4 regions of the Micromonospora sp. NBRC 110038 genome follow, and region 3 is predicted to be linked to each of the others. Evidence: riboswitches for the same ligand, from Rfam matches in the RefSeq annotation. Region 3 holds a riboswitch; each other region holds the start of a gene.
What was found. Region 3 has a riboswitch for cobalamin ahead of metE (5-methyltetrahydropteroyltriglutamate--homocysteine S-methyltransferase). Riboswitches for the same ligand answer to the same signal wherever they lie in the genome.
Positions count from the first base shown of each region.

Region 1 (5,137 bases), on a different contig from region 3:
TTCTCCGGTGACGTGTCCGGCGGCGCCGGGCAGGCCGTGGGGCTGGACGAGAGCGGGTTCGTCCCCGTGACCCTGCCCTACTACCGGACCCACCCGCACAAGGGCTTCCCCAAGGGCGACTTCGAGGTGCCCGCCTCGTGGTACCGCCGCCACTTCACGCTGCCCACCCAGTACGCCGGCCGCCGCATCGCCGTCGAGTTCCAGGGCGTCGCGAAGGTCGCCGACGTCTACGTCAACGGCACCTTCGTCGGCCAGCACAAGGGCGCCTACACGTCGTTCACGTACGACATCACGCCGTACCTCACCATCGGCGGCGCCGACAACGTGATCGCGGTGAAGGTCGACTCCATGACCCGCAACGACATCCCGCCGGAGGGCGGCGCGATCGACTACTACGTCTGGGGCGGGATCGTCCGCGACGTCAACATGATCGTCGCCGACCCGGTGCACGTGGACTGGACGTACCTCACCACCCCCACCACCAACACGGTCAACGCGCGGACCCGGGTGCGCAACGACAGCGCCCAGTCCCGGTCGGTCACCGTCGTCACCCAGGTCGTGGACGCCACCAACAACGTCGTGGCCACCGGCACGGCCACCCAGACCATCGGGGCGCAGTCGGCCGTCGAGTTCGCCTACGACACCAGCACGATCGCCAACCCCACCGCCTGGCACCCGGACCGCCCGTACCTCTACACCGTCTACACGCAGGTGCGCGACGGCTCCACCTACGTGGACGAGCACAAGACCCGGATCGGCATCCGGACCATCCAGTTCAACAAGAGCGACGGCAAGTTCTACATCAACGGCCAGGCGCTGAAGCTGCGCGGGCTCAACCGGCACGAGTCCTACCCCTACATCGGCCGGGCCGCGCCCAACCGGCTCCAGGCCAAGGACGCCGACATCATCAAGTACGAACTCGGCGCGAACATCGTGCGGACCTCGCACTACCCGCAGGACCCGGAGTTCCTCGACCGCGCCGACGAGATCGGCCTGCTGGTGATGGAGGAGATCCCCGGCTGGCAGCACATCGGCAACACCGCCTGGCAGGACATCGCGGTGGAGAACGTCCGCGAGATGGTGATGCGCGACCGCAACCACCCGTCGGTCGTGCTGTGGGGGGTGCGGATCAACGAGTCCGGCGACAACCACAACTTCTACACCCGCACCAACAACCTGGCCCGGCAGCTCGACCCGTCGCGTCCCACCGGCGGCGTGCGCAACTTCAAGGGCAGCGAGCTGCTGGAGGACGTCTACACCTACAACGACTTCTCCGGCACCGCCGAAGCGCCGACCGTGCTGCCGTGGCTGGTCACCGAGGCGGTCGGGCACACCTCCCCGCACAAGTCGTGGGACCCGGAGCAGACGCAGGTCAACACGATGCGGGTGCACCTGAACGTGCAGAACACCGCCGCCGGCAGGTCGAACATGGCCGGCGCGCTGGGCTGGGCGGCCTTCGACTACAACACCACGTTCGTGACCCCGCCGTCCTGCCAGGACTACACCTGCTACCACGGCGTCTCGGACATCTTCCGGATCCCGAAGATCGCCGCCGCCGCGTACGCCTCGCAGCGCGACCCCGCGCTGTACGGGCCGTACGTGTCGATCGCCAGCCAGTGGACGCCCGGCGTCTCCAGCGGCACCGTCTACGTCGGCGGCAACTGCCAGCAGGTCGAGCTGTTCGTCAACGGCGCGTCCCGGGGACGCATCAACCCCAACGCGTACACGAGCCTGCCGCACCCGATGTTCCAGTTCACCGGGATCACCGTGAGCACCGGGCAGCTGCGGGCCGACTGCTGGATCGGCGGGCAGGTCGTGGCCACCGACACCCGGCACACCCCGGGCGCGGCGACCCGGCTGACGCTGACGGCCGACGACTCCGCGATCAAGGCCGACGGCGGGGACATGACCCGCGTCGTGGTCAAGGCCCTCGACAGCAACAACCAGGTGGTACCCACCAACAGCGCCCCCGTGTCGTTCACCGTCACCGGGCCCGGGGCGGTCGTGGGGGAGAGCCCGCTGGCCCTGGAGGCCGGCACCGGCGCGGTGTACCTCAAGAGCGCGCTGGGCCAGACCGGCGCGGTGACGCTGACGGCGTCGGCGCCGGGCCTGACGTCGGCGAACGTCACCGTGAACACGACCGCGTCCACCGACCCGATCGTGCCGACCAGCGGCGCGTACACGTTCGGCTTCCCGGTCGACGTCAACGACCGGCAGAGCTTCACCTACGCGGGGAGCTGGCAGGCCGTCGGGGACAACCAGACCTTCAGCAAGGACTACACCCGCAGCGGCACGGCCGGTGACACGGCCACCCTCACCGTCACCGGCAACCGCGTGGTGCTGTTCGGGGTGCAGGACCCGTCGCACGGCTCGGCCGCCGTCTCGGTCGACGGCGGCCCGGAGCAGACGGTCAGCTTCCAGGCGTCCGCCCGTCGGGGCAACGTGGCGCTGTACAACAGCGGCACCCTCACGCAGGGGCAACACGTCGTGCGGGTACGGGTCGTCGGCAACGGCCCCGTCGCGCTGGACCGGGCCACCGTCGTGTCGGCCGCGCCGGCCGTGGTGGCGCCGCCGCCCCCGGCGAACGGCGGGAACGGCCAGCAGGGCACCATCGTCGGCACCCAGTCCAACCGCTGCGTGGACGTGCCGAACTCGACGACGACCAACGGCACCCAGGTGCAGCTCTTCGACTGCGGGGGCGGCAGCAACCAGCGGTGGACCTACACGTCGAGCCGCCAGCTCCAGGTGTACGGCAACAAGTGCCTGGACGCCTACGGCCAGGGCACCAGCAATGGCACCACGGTCGTGATCTGGGACTGCAACGGCGGCAGCAACCAGCAGTGGAACGTCAACGCCAACGGCACCATCACGGGCGTGGCGTCGGGGCTCTGCCTGGATGCCAGCGGCGCCGCCACCGCCAACGGCACGAAGATCGTCCTGTGGTCGTGCAACGGCGGCGCGAACCAGCAGTGGAGCCTGAAGACCTCCTAGCCGGCCGCAACCCCGGATCCGGGCCAGCCCGCGCACCTGCGGGCTGGCCCGTCGTCCGGCCGGTGGCCCGCGGTCGCCGCTCACCCGGCGCGAGGGTGGGGTCACGCTGCGCGGCGACTCGCCCGACACATCATCTGGTGTTGCCATCTTCGCCTTGCGCCCATATATGGTGTCACCCGTAGCTGGTTCGGCCATCGGTCCACGGTGGTCGAGGCAAGAGGGAACCCGGTGTGATTCCGGGGCTGCCCCGCAGCGGTGAGTGGGAACGACCGCCGTCAACGAAGCACTGGGCCCGGCCGGGCCTGGGAAGCGACGGCCAGTAGGCACCGAGCATGACGCCCGCGAGTCCGAAGACCTGCCAGCGTGCCGCACGCGACGCGTGCGGCGGTCGAAGGCCGCGTGGGACGGCCGACGCCATCAGCCGGCAGCGGCGGCGGGTTGTGCCGTCGCGGGTGTCCGGCGGCGTCCTCCCGCGCGCCCTCGACCTCGGGGACGGGCTTGAGGAGGGCGAACATGAGCGCGACGCGCGAACAGGCGGGGCCGGGGCAACGCCGGCACGTCATGCAGGTCCGTAAGCGGGACGGCGACACCGAGCCGGTGGACGTCAACAAGATCGTCGAGGCGGTGCAGCGCTGGGTCGCCGACCTGGACGAGGTCGACCCGCTGCGGGTGGCGACGAAGACGATCAGCGGCCTGTACGACGGGGCGACCACGGCCGAGCTGGACAAGCTGTCGATCCAGACGGCGGCGGAGCTGATCGGCGAGGAACCGCAGTACTCGAAGCTGGCGGCGCGGCTGCTGGCCGCGTACGTGGCCGAGGAGGTCCGCGGGCAGGAGGTGGACAGCTTCAGCCAGTCCATCCGGTACGCCCACGGCCTGGGCCTGATCGGCGACGGCACGGCCGCCTTCGTGGCCGCCCACGCCCGCGAGCTGGACGACGCCGTCGACCCGGCCGGGGACCTGCGGTTCGAGTACTTCGGCCTGCGCACGGTCGCCGACCGTTACCTGCTGCGGCACCCGCAGACCCGGCTGGTGGTGGAGACGCCGCAGTACTGGCTGCTGCGGGTGGCCTGCGGGCTGTCGCAGACGGCGGGGGAGGCGGTCGACTTCTACCGCCTGATGTCCGCCCTGGCGTACCTGCCCAGCTCGCCGACGCTGTTCAACTCCGGCACCCGGCACACCCAGATGTCGTCGTGCTTCCTGGTCGACTCGCCGCGCGACGAACTCGACTCCATCTACGAGCGCTACCACCAGGTGGCGAAGCTGTCGAAGTTCTCCGGCGGCATCGGCATCTCCTGGTCGCGGGTGCGCGGCCGGGGCGCGTTGATCCGGGGCACCAACGGCAGGTCGAACGGGATCGTGCCGTTCCTCAAGACGCTCGACGCCGGGGTGGCGGCGGTCAACCAGGGCGGCCGGCGCAAGGGCGCGGCCTGCGTCTACCTGGAGCCGTGGCACCCGGACGTCGAGGAGTTCCTGGAGCTGCGGGACAACACCGGCGAGGAGTCCCGGCGCACCCACAACCTGAACCTGGCCAACTGGATCCCGGACGAGTTCATGCGCCGGGTCGAGGCCGACGGCGACTGGTCGCTGATCGACCCGTCCGACGCCCCCGAGCTGCCCGACCTGTACGGGGAGGCGTTCGACGCCGCGTACCGGGCGGCGGAGAAGAAGGCCGTCCGCACGGTCCGCGCCCGCGACCTGTACGGGCGGATGATGCGCACGCTCGCGCAGACCGGCAACGGGTGGATGACGTTCAAGGACGCGTCCAACCGGCTGTCCAACCAGACCGGCGAGCCGGGCAACGTGATCCACCTGTCGAACCTGTGCACCGAGATCCTGGAGGTCAACGACGACGCCGAGACGGCGGTGTGCAACCTCGGCTCGGTCAACCTGGGCGCGCACGTCGGCCCCGACGGCGTCGACTGGGACCGGCTGCGCGCGACCGTCCGCACGGCGGTGGTGTTCCTCGACCGGGTGATCGACATCAACTACTACCCGGCCGAGCAGGCGGCGGCGTCGAACCCGCGCTGGCGGCCGGTCGGGCTCGGGCTGATGGGCTGGCAGGACGCGCTGTTCACCCTGCGCCTGCCGTTCGACTCGCCGGAGGCCCGCGAGCTGTCGACCCGGGTGCAGGAGGAGATCTTCC
Region 1 covers NZ_BBOL01000006.1:158,536-163,672, forward strand. Annotated here, with positions in the region: gene LPU61_RS21840 (glycoside hydrolase family 2 TIM barrel-domain containing protein) at 1-2,991, shown strand, start outside; cobalamin riboswitch at 3,158-3,369, shown strand; gene LPU61_RS21845 (ribonucleoside-diphosphate reductase subunit alpha) at 3,505-5,137, shown strand, end outside.
Region 1: it holds a riboswitch for cobalamin, as region 3 does, so the genes downstream of both, LPU61_RS21845 (ribonucleoside-diphosphate reductase subunit alpha) here and metE (5-methyltetrahydropteroyltriglutamate--homocysteine S-methyltransferase) in region 3, are expected to answer to the same signal.

Region 2 (5,137 bases), on a different contig from region 3:
ACCGCCGCGCTGGACGCGGTCCGGGGCGCCGGGCGGCTCTTCGCCTCCGGCCAGCCGCTGCCGCTGGCGATGATCGTGGGTCAGGTGCGGGCCACCGCGATCGACCTGCTGCGCGGGGTCGGCGTGGACGACGACGCCGCCGTGCTCGGCCGGGTCGACGAGGCCCTCGGCCTACCGGCCGTGTGACCCCGGCACCCGCCGCCTTCCGGTAGTGGGTCGGTCCGGATGACGGTAAGGGGCGGGGGTCATGATCGGTGCTGTCGCGCCAGGGTGTCCAATGGGCGGTCGACGCCCGTAGAACCGAGAGGAACTCGCCGTGAGCAGCACCGACGCACCGCCCGCCGAGCCGGAGGCCGGTCGGGCCGGCGCGCAACGCGCGGTACTGTCCGCCCGCAACGGCGTGGCGACCGTGTTCGCCCTGAACGGGCTCGCGATCGCCACCTGGTTCGCCCGGGTGCCGGCGGCCCGGGAGGCGCTGGACCTCAGCGCCGGAGGGCTCGGCCTGCTGCTGCTGTCGATGTCGGTGGGCTCGCTGCTGGCCATGCCGACCGCCGGGCTGGTGGCCCAGCGCCTCGGCACCGCCCGCGCGGTGCTCCTCGGCACCGCGCTGGTCTCGGGCGGGTTGGCCGTCGCCGGCACGTCCGCCGGAGCCGCCGGGTTCCTACCCGGGGCCGCCGTCGGCCTGTTCGCCTTCGGCTACGGCGCCGGCACCTGCGACGTGGCGATGAACATCGAGGGTACGACGGTCGAGCGGCGGCTGGGGCGTACCATCCTGCCCCGGTTCCACGCGGCCTGGAGCCTCGGGTCGGTGGCCGGGGCGGGGATCGGCGCCGGTGCCGCGCGGGTCGGGGTGCCCATCGCCGCGCACCTGAGCGTCCTCGCGGTGGTGGTGATGGTCGGCACGCTGCTCGGGGTCCGGACGTTCCTCCCCAGCGCAGGCACCGCGCCGGCCGGCGGGGAGAGGGCCGCCGCCTCGGCCCGGCGCGCGTCGCTGCTCGCCGCCTGGCGGGAGCCGCGCACGCTGCTCATCGGCCTGCTGGTGCTGGTGATGGCGTTCACCGAGGGCAGCGCCAACGACTGGCTGGCCGTGGCCTTCGTCGACGGGTACGGGCTCAGCGAGGCGGCCGGCGCCGCCGTGTTCGGGGTGTTCGTGGTCGGCATGACCATCGGGCGCACCGCCGGAACGGTGGCGATCGACCGCTGGGGTCGGGTGCCGGTGCTGTTCGGCACCATCCTGCTCGCCGTCGTGGGTGCCGGTCTCGCGGTGCTGGCCGGCGGCGGGCCGGTGGCCATCGTCGGCGTCGCACTGTGGGGGCTGGGCGCGTCGCTCGGCTTCCCGGTGGGGCTCAGCGCCGCCGCCGACGAGGAGGCCGGGGCGCCGGCCCGGGTCAGCGTGGTCGGGGTGATCGGCTACACGGCCTTCCTCGGCGGCCCGCCGCTGCTCGGCCTGCTCGGCGATCACGTGGGCACCCTGCGGGCGCTGCTGTTGGTGCCGCTGCTCCTGGTGCCCGCCCTCGCCCTGGTTCCGGTGCTCCGGCCGCCGGCCGGCACGCGCAGCCGCCCGGCCTAGCCCGACCCACGGGGGACCTCTGGCCACCGCCTGCCGGTCACGCGCTCGGCTGCCGGAGCGGCCCGTTCCTCAGCCGCCCGTCGTCACGCAGCGTGATCTTGTTGGTCATCGCGGCCATCGGAGGGCACCCACCGATCGGAGCGCTTTGCTCTGCACCCACATACGCAGCGCTCGCGCAGCGTGACCACGTCGGCGCGTCGCCATTCATCCGTGATCTCCTATTCGGCCAGCTCGACCGGGGTGATGCGTCGGTGGGCGCAGAGCAAAGGGGCGAGTGCGGGTGGGAGGGGTGAAAACTGTGGTGACGCAGGGTCAGGCGAGTGGACGGGCGCGCACGCCCGCGTGGTGATTGCGCAGAGTGGTCAGCCGGTGGCGGGTTCCGGGTCGCGGTGGCGGTCCGGGCGCAGCCAGACGCGCAGCGGACCGACCCGCCGGAAACCCGCCTCCTCGGCCGGCGGCAGGCCGCCGCCGGACTCGTAGCCGACCAGCGGCCGGCCCGGGCGGGCGGCCACGACGCCGCGCCACACCCCGGCGAGATCCCCGTCGGCGGCGAAGACGTTGGAGACCCCGACCGCCGGGCCGCAGTCGGTGAGCACGGCGCCTGCGGTGACCGCGCCGTCGCCCGCGCGCCGGGCGAGGATCGTCACCCGCGGGTCGGCCAGCAGCGCCGGCCGGCGCAGGGCCTCGCTGCCGGCTGCGGCGGACCAGGCGGCCAGCCCCCGCGCCGACGTGACCGGAGCCAGCGCCGTCGGGCCCGCCCCAGGCAGCGCGGCGAGCGGCGTGCCGGGCGACGCGACGAGCGGTGTCGCGGGCGGCCCGGCGGGCGGGCGGTGGATCCACGAGGCCGCGAAGAGCACCCGGAAGCCGTGCGGGGCGAGGTCCAGGTCGGCGAAGCTGTCCTTCACCGACGCGCCGGGCCCGGCGTCGATCCGGGCCAGCAGTCGGGCGGCGTCCACGCCGGGGCGCAGCGTCACCGCGTCCGGATACCACGGTGGGGAACGGCGGGGCACCGACCAGGCGTCCGCGTCGCGCGCTCCCGCGAGGCCGTGGGCCCGGCCGACCAGGTCGCACCAGTCGGCGTTGTCCCGCGCCGCCACCGCCCGCCACGCCACCACCGGGCGAGTGTACGGGGAGGCCGGGCGGGGTCAGCTTCCTCTCATCCCGCGTCCAGCAGGCTGCCAGGCGGGGATGGTCCACTGGAGCGTACGCCGAGGAGAGGAGCCGGGCATGGGCTGGTTCAGCCGCCGCCGACCCGCCGCCGACGGAACCCCGACGAAGCTCGACCGCGAGGCGACGCCGGACGACCTCGCCGCCCTGGAGGCGTTCGTCCGCAGCCGCCGGGGGGTGGAGTTCTATCTGGAACCGGAGACCACCGCGACCGACACGACGGTGATGGCGATCGCCCACGACGGAGAGTGGATCCGTCGGCGGACCGGGTCGCCGCGGGCCGCCGCGAAGATCGCCCAACGGCACGCCGTGCCCTTGTACGAGGCCGCGCGCACCGGATACCCGGAGCGCATGCGGGCCTGGAACCGGGCGCACCCGGAGCGCCGGGCGCACTGACCCGCCGGGCCGGCGCACGGACCCGCGTCGGCGCGCACCGGCCCGCCGCGCGGCGTCGCTCAGCGCACGTGCGCGGCGATGGCGCGCGCGCAGTCGAGCGACTCGGTGCGGCCGGTGTCGACCTCGACGTCGTAGTGGACGCCCTCGTGCACGGTCTCGGCCTGCGTCGCCGCCATCCCGATCACCCGGTCGCCCCGGGCGATCTCCCGGCCCGCCGCGACGGCCGGGGCACACCGCACCCCGGCCCACAGCACCTCGAGACCGGTCAGGTAGCCGCGGAGGCGCTCCTGGGACGCGCCGCCACCGAGGAAGACCTCGTCCAGGACGATCCGGGCTCCGGCGCCCGCCATCGCGGCGATGCCGACCAGCCAGGCGTGCTGCACGGCGAGGAAGTCCTCCCCGACGTCGACCTCGCCCCGCCGGCCGAAGCTCAGCCCGGCGGGGGAACCCAGCATGGCCGGCGGCAGCCGGTCGATCAGGTCGTCCACGCCGAAACTGATCCACGGGTGCGGCAGGACGCGCTGGAGGCACCGGACGATCGCGGACTTGCCCGAGCTGGAGCCGCCGTTGAGCACGATGACCTGCGTCGCCACCTGATCGGATTCCCTTCGGGCAACTCCCGTCCCGCGCGAGCGGGTGATGATCGGAATCAGCCTAACCAATCCGGGGGTCGGTCGGCGGGAAAAGACGCGCGGAGCGACCCGGAGCCATCGGCGTACGACATTTGCTTTTTCCGCATCCGATTCCTTGAGCCATTGTCGTCACTCGATGTCGAGCGGGGGTGGGAGTGGCCGGGAGCCCGGCGTTGACCGGCGGCGGTCGGGTGTGGCAGCATTCGCGGCCTGACGGCAGTGAAGGAAGCCGGTGCGATTCCGGCGCGGTCCCGCCACTGTCACCGGGGAGCGATCCCCCCTCGTGAGTCACGGCCGTGTGTCTGCGGTTGGAAGGCCGGGGGAGAGCGTCGATCCGGGAGCCAGGATACTTCGGCCGTCGGAGCGACCCCAGGGCGTGGACACCCGAGGAGGACCCGATGACGCACGGCGTCTCGCACATCGACGACCATCGTCGCCGCCTGCTGGCGCGCGGCAGCCTGCCCGCGCCCCGTCGCCGCACCTGAGCCCGCGCACCGCGTACCGCGCCATGCTGCGCTCCCGGCGCCCCGGCCGTCGCCGGTGAACCGGCCGCAGGCCCGCCGTATCCGCTGACCCCGCGCCCCTGCCTGCCCGCCGGCGGCCCACCCGCCGCCCGGTGCGTCACTCTCCGGAGCCTTCCGTGCGCATCCTGCTGCTGTCCACCGCCGACACCGACCTGCTCGCCGCCCGGGCCAGCGGCGCCGGCTACCGGCTGGCCAACCCCGCCCGGGTCGCCGCCGACGCCGTGCCGGCGCTGCTCGACGGCATCGACCTCGCCGTCGTACGGCTGCTCGGCGGCCGGCAGGCGTGGCCGGACGGCCTGGCGGCCGTGCTCGGCTCCGGGGTGCCGACGGTCGTCCTCGGCGGCGAGGCGGTCCCCGACGCCGAGCTGATGGCCGCGTCCACCGTGGCCTCCGGGGTGGCCACCGACGCCCTGGCGTACCTGGTCGAGGGCGGGCCGGGCAACCTCGCCGAGCTGGCCCGGTTCCTCTCCGACACGGTGCTGCTCACCGGCGAGGGCTTCGTCCCGCCCGCGTCGACCCCCGGGCACGGCGTCCACGGCGAGCGCCCCCACAAGCCCGAGCGGCCGACCGTCGGGATCGTCTTCTACCGGGCGCACGCCCTCGCCGGGAACACCGCCTTCGTCGACTCCCTCGCCGACGCGGTCGACGCCGCCGGGGCGAACCCCCTGCCGATCTTCTGCGGCTCGCTGCGCGGGCTCGCCCCCGGCGACGGGCCGCTGGAGCTGTTCGCCCGCTGTGACGCCCTCGTCGTCACCGTGCTCGCCGCCGGCGGGACCGTGGCCGCCGACGCCTCCGGCGGGGGCGACGACGACGCCTGGGACGTCGGCGCGCTCGCCGCCCTCGACGTG
Region 2 covers NZ_BBOL01000008.1:198,322-203,458, reverse strand. Annotated here, with positions in the region: gene LPU61_RS25000 (aromatic acid exporter family protein) at 1-186, shown strand, start outside; gene LPU61_RS24995 (MFS transporter) at 317-1,570, shown strand; gene LPU61_RS24990 (hypothetical protein) at 1,933-2,685, opposite strand; gene LPU61_RS24985 (hypothetical protein) at 2,798-3,133, shown strand; gene cpt (chloramphenicol phosphotransferase CPT) at 3,193-3,726, opposite strand; cobalamin riboswitch at 3,988-4,117, shown strand; gene cobN (cobaltochelatase subunit CobN) at 4,406-5,137, shown strand, end outside.
Region 2: it holds a riboswitch for cobalamin, as region 3 does, so the genes downstream of both, cobN (cobaltochelatase subunit CobN) here and metE (5-methyltetrahydropteroyltriglutamate--homocysteine S-methyltransferase) in region 3, are expected to answer to the same signal.

Region 3 (5,137 bases):
ACCTCGCTCACCTGCTGGGTCTACAGCGCCGCGGAGCTGACGGACATGGTCGCGCAGGCCGGGTTCGAAAAGGTCGAGTGCTTCGGCGACTTCGATGGCGGGCCGTACGACGGCGGGGCCACCCGGCTGATCGTCCGGGGAACCAAGGCGTGACCGGCATCCGCCGGTTCACCCGGGTGCAACTCGCGCTGCTCGGCAGCGGCTTCCTCGTCAACCTGATCAACTTCTCGGTGTACCCGTACCTGGCGGTCCTGCTCCGCGACCGGATGAACCTGGGCATGGACCAGGTGGGTGTCATCCTCGGGCTAGCCACGTTCGTGCAGTTCGCCGGCGGGCTGCCGGGCGCGGCCCTCGCCGAGCGGCTCGGCCTCCAACGGTGCCTGCTCGCCGCGATGGTGCTGCAGACGCTCGGCTCGCTGGGCTTCCTCGCCGGCGGCGCCTGGCCGGCGCTGACGATCGCCGCGCTGTTCCTGCGCTCGGCGGCCTCGGCGGTCTACTCGCCCAGCGTGCGGGGCTACACGGTGCTCGGCGCGACCCCGGACGAGCGGCCACGGCTGGTCTCCGCGAGCTACGCCACGGGCAACGTCGGCATCGCGCTCGGGCCGGTGGCGGGCGCGCTGTTCATCCACGACCCGACCGTGATGTTCGCCGTCGCCACCGTGCTGCACCTGGCGATGACGATCGGGCACGCATTCCTGCCCCGGGAACGACGAGCCGACCACGAGGTGGTCGAGCCGCTGCGCCGCGCCCTGCACGGGATCGCGGTGCTGCCGTTCGCCGTGACCGCCCTGACCCTCTACCTGCACATGCACTTCTACCAGTATCTGTCGTCGTACGCCGAGGGCCGGGTGCCGGCCGTGTTCTACGGGTCGGCCATGATGGCGTACTCGCTGCTCCTGGCCGTGATCCAGCCGCTGATCTCCCAGCGGGTCGAGCGGATGCGGTACCCGCACGCGATGGCCCTCGGCTTCGGCGGCCTGGCCGTCGGCATGCTCGCCTTCACCGGAGGCAACGAGATCGCGGTCGCCGCCGGCGTCCTCGCCATCGGCGCGGGCAACTCCGTGATCTTCCTCAAGAACACCCTCGAAGCGCTCGCCCGCACCGACAGATCCCCCACGGTCGTCTTCGGCCAGCAGCGGCTCGCCGAAGGCGCCGGCGCGTTCCTCAGCGGCGTCGCGGGCGGGGGCCTCTACCAGCTGTTCGAGTCCGCCGGGAACCTCGCCGGCTTCTGGCTGGCCATCGCCGCCCAGTGCCTGCTGCTGCCACCGGTCGTGATCCTCGCGGACCGGATGCTCCGCCGCCCCACACCCGAACCGACAGGGGTGTCATGAACCCGGCAGAAGCGATCACCACCGCCCACACCGTCGCCGAGCGGCTCCGCGCGGACGCCGTCGAGCGGGACCACGCCAACCAACCCCCGCACGCCGAGATCGAACTGCTGCGTGACAGCGGCCTGCTCGCCCTCGACCCCGACGACCACCCCACCACACACGCCGTGACCCGGATCGTGGCGGCCACCGACCCGTCGATCGGTCACCTCCTCGGTTACCACTACCTGCACCTGTGGCGGGCCACGCTCTACGACAACGCCGAGCTGGCGACCTCGCTACGCCAGGAGGCCGCCACCGGCCGGGTGTTCGTAGCCGCGGTCAGCAACCCACGCGACACCATCACGGCCACCACGACCAGCGACGGACTCCGCGTCTCGGGCCGCGGCGCGTTCGCCACCGGCTGCGCCGTCGCCGACCGCCTGCTCGTCAGCGCGATCCGCGACGATCACACGGCACGTCTCGTCGTCGTCATGCACGGCAGCTGCAGTGGAGTCTCGCACCCTCCGGACTGGGACAATCTGGGCCAACGCCTGACGGCGAGTGGAAGCGTCGCCTTCGACGACGTCCGGGTCAGCCAGGGCGACGTGCTGGGCACCTTCCCGGCCGACGAAGACGAGTCCAGCCCCCGCCACCTACGCCTGTCCCTGGTGTCGCTGGCCTTCCAGGCAGTCCTCACGCAGGTCCTCGTCGGCATCACTGCCGGCGCGATCGACGAGGCCGCCAGATACACCCGCGAGCGTTCGCGCCCCTGGCCCGCGAGCGGACTCGGGCAAGCCGTCGATGATCCCCACGTGCTGACGGGCTACGGAGAGTTCACCGCAGTCCTGGCCGCAGCGCGTCTCCTGGCCGACCACGCGACCCGCGCCCTCACCGAGGCCGACGCCCGCGGCCCCGCCCTGACCCCGGCCGAACGCGGCCGGACGGCACTGACCGTCTCCGCCGCGAAGGTCGTGTCCAGCCGGCTGGCCACGGAGGCGACGAGCAGGATCTTCGAGTTCACCGGCGCGCGCGCGACGGCCCGCGCCACCGGCCTCGACCGGTTCTGGCGTGACGCCCGCACGCTCACCCTGCACGACCCCGTCGCATATAAGGCCCGGGAACTCGGCGACCACCTTCTCACCGGGCGGTATCCACGCATGACGGCACACAGCTGACCGACCCCCGGCATCCGGCGGTGGTCCGACAGAGAAGACCGCGGTGAGGAGCCTGTCGACGCGGGTCGTTCAGATCCGGTCACCGGTGTGGTCCGCGTGGGCACTCAAGGCAGGGGAGTCGACCACGACCGCGAGCGGCTGAGGGGTGACTCCGTCACGCCTCTCGACCCCTGACAGCTGGCCGGGCCGTATCCGAGCCGGCCAGTACCCGGGTGAGACGCTCACACATGCTGTCGGTGGAGTCGCCTTCGGCGACGATCGCCTCGATCCGCGCCAGCCGGGCCCGGGCCTGACGCACCTCGTGCTCCAGCCGGGTGGCGCGGGCAGCCGTCGCGCCTACCTGCCGTCGGCAGGCGTCGAGGCGTTCGAAGTCCTCCGGGCGAATCGCCACCCATTCGCTGCCGTCCACGAGCACGGCCACCCTGTCGATCCTACTGCCCATTCGTCACCTTCCCGTCGGACAGCTCGAGGCTGCTGCCGCGATGTCTCTGTGTCTCGAAGGGGGACGCGCCAACGCCGATCGCTTCTGGACACCTAGGATAGACAGCAGTGCTGGTTCGCTGTGACGCTCAAGCGTCGCGGCGTCGTAAGAGGGAACCCGGTGCGAGACCGGGACTGCCCCGCAGCGGTGAGTGGGAACGACCGCCGTCATCAAGCACTGGACCGCGAGGTCTGGGAAGCGACGGCCATTAGGCGACCGGACAGGTCATGCCCACGAGTCCGAAGACCTGCCCGCACCGCGTACGCCGGCCGGCGTGCGCCGCTGACGGTCTCTCGGGAAGGCCGGGGCGGAAGCCGGTGCGCCCCTGCGCCTCTTCCCTCCCGCCCTCGCGTGAGTCCTCGGACGCTTCGAGGGAAGGACCCATGAGCACCACATTCGGTCAGAGCACCGTGCTCGGTTATCCACGTATCGGTGGTAACCGTGAACTGAAGAAGGCCGTGGAGGCCTACTGGGCGGGCCGCATCGACGCCGCGGAGTTGGAGAGCACCTCGGTCGCGCTGCGCGCCGGGGTCTGGCGGACGCTGCGCGACGCCCGCCTGGACGCGATCCCGTCGAACACGTTCTCCTACTACGATCACGTCCTCGACACGGCGGTGGCCGTCGGCGCGGTCCCACGACGCTTCGCCCGACTCGGCCTGTCAGGGCTCGACACCTACTTCGCCATGGCCCGCGGCGTCGACGCCGAACCGGCGCTGGAACTGACGAAGTGGTTCGACACGAACTATCACTACCTGGTCCCGGAGATCGGACCCGACACCGTCTTCGCCGCGAACCCCGACAAGGCGTTGCGTGAGTACGGAGAAGCCCGCGCGCTGGGTATCGAGAGCCGACCGGTGCTGGTCGGGCCCGCCACGTTCCTGCTGCTGGCCAAGACCTCCACACCAGGCGTCGAGTCATTCGATCGGATGGCCGAACTCGTCGACGTGTACGCCGACGTTCTCCGTGCCCTCGCCGCCGCCGGTGTCACGTGGGTTCAGCTGGACGAACCCGCCTACGTGGCCGACCGCACCACGGCCGAGATCGAGGCGCTACACGATGCCTACATGCGGTTGTGCTCCGTGCGGCAGCGGCCGAGGATCTTCGTCGCCACCTACTTCGGGGAACTCGGTGACGCGCTGCCCGCGCTGCTGGACACGCCGGTCGAGGCGCTCGGCCTGGACCTCGTTGCCGGGCCCGGCAACCTGCGACGTCTCGCCGGAGCCGGCCCACTGCACGGCAAGACGATCGTCGCCGGGCTCGTCGACGGTCGCAACGTCTGGCGCACCGACCTTCGGGCGGCGATAACGACCGGTGCCGCGGTCACCGGGCTCGCCGACCACGTCGCCGTGTCCACCTCCTGCTCCCTGCTGCACACACCGGTGGATCTCTCCGCCGAGACCACGCTCGATCCGCAGCTGCGACGGCGGTTGGCCTTCGCCCGGCAGAAGGTCGACGAGGTCGTCCTGCTCGGCCGCGCCCTGCGCGACGGCACGACGCCGCTGCCTGAACCGCTACCACCCGCCCCGAAAGCGTGGCGCGACGACACCGTGCGGGGCAGGCTCGCCGCGCTGCGCCCAGGCGACAGGCAACGGGGCGACCACCGGCGGCGGGCGGCGGTCCAGCAGGCCCGGTTGCACCTGCCGCCGCTGCCCACCACGACCATCGGCTCGTTCCCGCAGACCGCCGAGCTGCGTGCGGCCCGCGCCGCACACCGGTCCGGCCGGCTCGACGACTCCGGCTACGTCCAGCGGATGCGCGCCGAGGTCGAGCATGTCATCCGGCTCCAGGAGCGGCTGGGCCTCGACGTACTCGTGCACGGCGAGCCGGAGCGCAACGACATGGTCCAATACTTCGGTGAGCAGTTGACCGGTTTCGCCACGACCGAGCACGGCTGGGTGCAGTCGTACGGCTCCCGCTGCGTCCGCCCGCCGGTCATCTACGGCGATGTGGCCCGCAGGCTCCCATGACGGTCGCCTGGTCCTCCTACGCGCAATCGCTGACCGACCGGCCGGTCAAGGGCATGCTCACCGGACCGGTGACGATCCTCGCCTGGTCGTTCGTGCGCGACGACCAGCCGATCAACGTCACCGCCGACCAGATCGCCCTCGCCCTGCGTGACGAGTGCCGCGACCTTCAGGCGGCCGGCATCCGGGTGATCCAGGTCGACGAGC
Region 3 covers NZ_BBOL01000009.1:451,728-456,864, forward strand. Annotated here, with positions in the region: gene LPU61_RS27575 (class I SAM-dependent methyltransferase) at 1-153, shown strand, start outside; gene LPU61_RS27580 (MFS transporter) at 150-1,331, shown strand; gene LPU61_RS27585 (acyl-CoA dehydrogenase family protein) at 1,328-2,485, shown strand; gene LPU61_RS27590 (hypothetical protein) at 2,640-2,906, opposite strand; cobalamin riboswitch at 3,022-3,236, shown strand; partial or broken gene metE (5-methyltetrahydropteroyltriglutamate--homocysteine S-methyltransferase) at 3,350-5,137, shown strand, end outside.

Region 4 (5,137 bases), on a different contig from region 3:
CCGGCGCGGGCCTCACCGTGGCCGCCGTCGCCGCTCGGTGGGGCTTCGCCCACCTGGGCCGGTTCGCCACCGAGTACCGCCGGGCCTACGGGCGGCCGCCCAGCCAGACGCTGCGGAGCTGACCGGGCGCGAGAACCCCTCGGGCCTGGGAGGTGGCGCTCCGGCGTGCCGTTGCACTGTCCACCCGGGCCGGGTAGCTAGGCTCCCTCGTGACCCAGGGGGGTGAATTGGTGACTTCGGGTAGTCACGTCCCGCCCGCGCTCACCCGGTTCTCGACCAGCGACCCGGCAGAGGCGGCGCACGTCTACGAGACCGCGTACGGCCGCAGCGTGCGGCTGGCCGCCGTGCCGACCGGGCTTCCGCTCCGCCACGACCGGTGGAACGCCGGGGCGTTCTGCATCGACGACATCAGCATCGCCCTCGACCTGCGGGTGAACGCGGAACCACTCGGTTACGTCCTGCTCGCCGCCCCCCGCCGGGGGTGCTTCGGGCGCCGCTGCGACGGCGTCGACGAGCTGGTCGGCCCCGGCGAGATCGCCGTGCTGTACCAGCCCGACCTGCCCGGCTCCTCGTGGTCCAGCGACCTGGACGTGACCTGCGTCCTGCTGGACCTCTCGCTGATCGACCAGGTCGCCCGCGCCGATCCGGACCGGCCGCTGGCACCCCTGCGGTTCGTCAGCTTCCGGCCGATCCGCGCCGACGCGGAGTGGCGGTGGCGGCAGACCGTCCGGTACGCGGAGTCGGTCATGGCCGCCGGCGGCGCGCCGGGCGCGTCCCCGCTCGTGCTCGGTGGCCTCGGCCGCCTGCTCGCCGCGGCGACGCTCGCCGCGTTTCCCAGCAACGCCCTCCGGGAGGACCGGCCGTGCGACCGGGCCGACGCCCACGCGGGGACCCTGCGCCGGGCGATCGCCTTCATCGAGTCCACCGCGGGGACCGACATCGGCCTCGTCGACATCGCCCGCGCCGCCGGCACCACCCCCCGCGCGGTGCAGCTCGCGTTCCGCAGTCAGCTCGGCACGACCCCCCTGGCCTACCTGCGCCGGGTGCGACTCGACCTGGCCCGCCAGGAACTGTCCCGGGCCACGCCCGGCGACGGCACCTCCGTGGCCGCGACCGCCGCGCGCTGGGGATTCGCCGACCCGCGCCGCTTCGCCGCCCGCTACCTCACCACGTACGGGGAACTGCCCGGCCGGACGCTGCACCGCTGACGCGGGTTAGCATCGCCGGCGGCACGATCATGCGAGGTGCCCCGCGGGTGCGGGGAGAATCGGGAAGCCGGTGTGAATCCGGCACGGGCCCGCCGCGGTGACCGGGGAGCCACCGTCCACGCGCGAGGAGCGCAGCCACTGGCCGTGCGGCTGGGAAGGCGGACGGGCAGGCGTCGATCCGGGAGTCCGAAGACCGGCCTCGCGTCGACCGCCCACCCGCTGGGTGGGCCGAGCGCAGCGGGAGCCTGCCTGTGGAACTCTACGACGCCATCCACCGCCGCCGGGACGTCCGGGCCCAGTTCACCGGGGAGCCGGTGCCGGCCGACGCCCTGCACCGGATCCTCGACGCCGCGCACGCCGCGCCCAGCGTCGGCTACTCGCAGCCGTGGGACTTCGTCCTGGTCCGGGACGCCGCCGTCCGCCGCCGGTTCTACCGGCACGTGCAGGCCGAGCGGGCCACGTTCGCCGCCACCCTGGACGGCGCGGCGGCCGAGCGGTTCGCGCGTATCAAGATCGACGGGGTGCTGGAGTCGACGCTGTCGATCGTCGTCACGTACGACCCGGAGCGCGGCGGCCCGGCCGTGCTCGGGCGGCACTCCATCGCCGACGCCGGCCTCTACTCGGTCTGCCTGGCCATCCAGAACCTCTGGCTCGCCGCGACCGCCGAGGGGCTGGGCGTCGGGTGGGTCTCCTTCTACCGGGAGCCGTTCCTCGCCGAACTGCTGGGCGTGCCGGCCGGCATCCGGCCGGTGGCCTGGCTCTGCGTCGGGCCGGTCACGCACCTGGAGACCGTGCCCGACCTGGAGCGGCACGGGTGGCGGCGACGCCGGCCCCTCGCCGAGGCGGTGCACCACGACCGCTGGCCGCAACGGGTGACCGACCGACCGAACAGCTAATTCAGGTACGTCTATGTGGCGGCTAGGCTGGCGTAGCGCTGAGTCATCACTTAGCTACGTTGGGAGGAGTTCCATGCGTACCACCGTCAAGGTCCTGGCCGCGTCCGTCTTCGCCGTCCTGGGCCTCGCCGCCGGTGCCACCCCGGCCCTCGCCGCCGCCCCGGCACCCTTCTGCGAGTCCGGCGCGTCGCAGTTCTACTGCGACGCCAGCAGCGCCGGCACGACGACCTGGAGCATCACCTGGTACTCCGGCAGCGTCGGCACCTTCACGACCGCCGGGTCGACCCTCTTCGCCACCTGCCCGGCCAGCAACCTCGGCCACCCGGTGCGTGCCAGCTACAGCTACTTCGACGGCAGCACGACCCAGTACAGCGGCACCACCCAGTTCATCTGCCGCAGCGGCCCCTGGCTGTAGCCGGCCCCGTCCGGCGTACGCGCGACCCACGCGTACGCCGGACGCCCGGCACGGCTGCCCGGTTTGCGACCGCTTCTGCCGGGAAGTCGGACGGAATGCGGGCACTCTTGACGAAACTCGAACAGGCTTCGGCCCTGGACCGGGCCGGCGACCGGCTGCAGCGCGGCGTCCAGGCCACCCTGCGCCCGCAGCGGGTCCGCGACCTGCTGCACGGCGTCTTCATCGGCCACCCCCTGCACCCGGCGCTGGTGCAGGTGCCGGTCGGCTCCTGGATCAGCGCGGCCGTACTCGACCTGATGCCCGGCCAGCGCCGGGCGGCCACCGCCCTGGTGGGGCTGGGCACCGTCAGCGCCCTCCCGGCGGCGATCGCCGGCCTGAACGACTGGGCGGCCCTCTCCCGGGAGCAGCGCCGCGTCGGGCTGGTGCACGCCGCCGCCAACGCCGTCGGCCTGACCCTGTACGCGGGTTCGCTGGCGGCCCGGCTGCGCGGGCGGCACGGGACGGGGCGGGCGCTGGCCTACCTCGGGCTGGGCGCGGCGAGCGCGGGGGCATACCTCGGCGGGCACCTCGCGTACAAGCAGGGGGCGCAGGTCAACCAGAGCATCTCCGAGCTGCACCGGATCGGCGAGGGCTGGCACCCGCTGGCGGACATGGCCAACCTGCCCCAGCGGAAGCTGGTCACCCGCGAGGTGGACGACGTCTCGGTGATCCTCTACCGGCACGGCGACGAGGTCACGGTGATGCTGGAGCGCTGCCCGCACCAGAGCGGCCCGCTCGGCGAGGGCGAGGTCACCGAGATCGACGGACACGCCTGCGTCGTCTGCCCGTGGCACGGGAGCGCGTTCCGGCTCAACGGAGGCGAGGTCATGCACGGGCCGTCCGGGAACGACCAGCAGATCCTGCCGACCCGGGTGGTCGACGGGGTCCTGGAGGCGAGGCTGCCCTGAGGCCGGGCCCCGCCGGGCCTGGCCGGGCCCGGTCCGGCCTGGCGGGGACCGCCGGACCGGGCCGGCGGCGTGGCCCGGCCGGACGGGCTGGCCCGCCGGCCCGCCGCCATGTCGGCGACATGGCGGTTTCCCTGGCACCGGATGCCCCCATGTCGGCGACATGGAGTCGATCATGCGCCCCCCGGCCCGCCCGGCCCGCCCGGCCCGCCCGGCCCGCCCGGCTTGGCCTGGCCCGGCTTGGCTTGGCCTGGCCCGGCTCGGTGCCGTGCCTCGGCTCGGGGGTCAGTCCCGGCGGTGCCGGCCGGTGACGAGGGCCCGTGCGCTGCTGGTGGCCCTGGCGACCGCCGGCCGGCGGCGTAGCCCGAGGACGGCCCCGATCTGCGCCCCGACGATGCTGGCGACGGCGAGCACCGCCGAGACGGCGAGCGGCCGGTTCATCTGGTCGCCCGCGCTCGCCCGGGACGCTCCGGCGGCCATCGCGGGCTGCGGCCCGGAGGGCGGCTGGGCGACCTGCTGGGTGCCGTGCGACGAGCCTCCCGCCGACGAGCCGGCCGGCGGCTGGGCGGCGGAGGGGCCGGGGGCGGGACGGGTGGCCCGTGGCGAGGTGGGCGAGGGCGGCGTGGGCGAGGGCTGGGCCGCACCCGGTGCGGCCGGCGCGTCGGCGGCGGGCGGGGTGGCGGGTGCCGACGGCGGCCGGGGGGTGACCGTACCGCCGGGGGCGGGCGTCGTGGGCCGGACCACCAGCTTCCCGGTCGCGTGCCTGCGGGCCCCGGTGTCGTGGACGCCGTCGGGCAGCGTGATCAGCTGCCCGGGGCGGATGCGGTCCGGGTCGCCCAGCCGGTTCAGCTTCGCCACGTCCCGGTAGCGGTCGAAGTCGTCGAGGTAGCGCTCGGCGACCTCGCCCAGGTAGTCGCCCTTGGCGACCCGGTACACCGTCGGTTCCGCCTCCTGCCGGAGGTCGGCCGCCGTGGCGGCCGTCGGCGTCGTTGCCCGGGCGTCGACCACCGGCAGCGCGGCGACCGGGCGGGCCGCCGGTGCCCCGGCGACGGCGGCGGGTGCGGCGGCGGGATACGGGCCGGACAGCACGGTGGCCGCGCTGGCGGCGGCCGGACTCGCCGCGATGATCAGGGCCACCGAGCCGACCAGCGCCGCGGCGGCGCGCTGCTGCCGGCTCATCCCGGGCAGCCGGGGTGCCGGTCGGCGCAGCGTCTGCGCGCCCAGCTCCACGAGCACGGAGAAGGCGAACGTGGCCCAGCCGAACCAGCCGACCAGGGCCAGCGCCCGCAGGAAGAGCTGACCGTCGTCCCGGCTGGTCAGCGTGGCACCGACCTCGGCGAGGCTGGGCAGGTGGTCGGGCAGCGGGTTCCCGGCGAACGCGATCAACGCCACCGGCCCCCCGACCAGCACGGCGATCAGCACGACCAGCGCGCCGAACCCGGTGAGTACCTGCCCGACCCGCCGTGCGGCGGAGCGACCCGGTGCGGCCATGGCGTGCCTTCCCTTCCTAGGAGCCCTCGGTGAGGGCGCGTGCGGTTGCCTCGCCGGAGACGGTGACGGCGTCACCGAAGCCGAAGAAGCCGAGCAGGTAGCGGTCGTAGGTGACGGTGACCTGGACGCGGATGAGCTTCTCCCCGTCGACGACGGGGAACTCGACGCTGTGGTCGGTGGCAC
Region 4 covers NZ_BBOL01000005.1:65,393-70,529, reverse strand. Annotated here, with positions in the region: gene LPU61_RS18640 (AraC family transcriptional regulator) at 1-122, shown strand, start outside; gene LPU61_RS18635 (helix-turn-helix domain-containing protein) at 231-1,208, shown strand; cobalamin riboswitch at 1,226-1,425, shown strand; gene bluB (5,6-dimethylbenzimidazole synthase) at 1,460-2,104, shown strand; gene LPU61_RS18625 (hypothetical protein) at 2,178-2,519, shown strand; gene LPU61_RS18620 (Rieske 2Fe-2S domain-containing protein) at 2,615-3,466, shown strand; gene LPU61_RS18615 (LysM domain-containing protein) at 3,749-4,954, opposite strand; gene LPU61_RS18610 (hypothetical protein) at 4,971-5,137, opposite strand, start outside.
Region 4: it holds a riboswitch for cobalamin, as region 3 does, so the genes downstream of both, bluB (5,6-dimethylbenzimidazole synthase) here and metE (5-methyltetrahydropteroyltriglutamate--homocysteine S-methyltransferase) in region 3, are expected to answer to the same signal.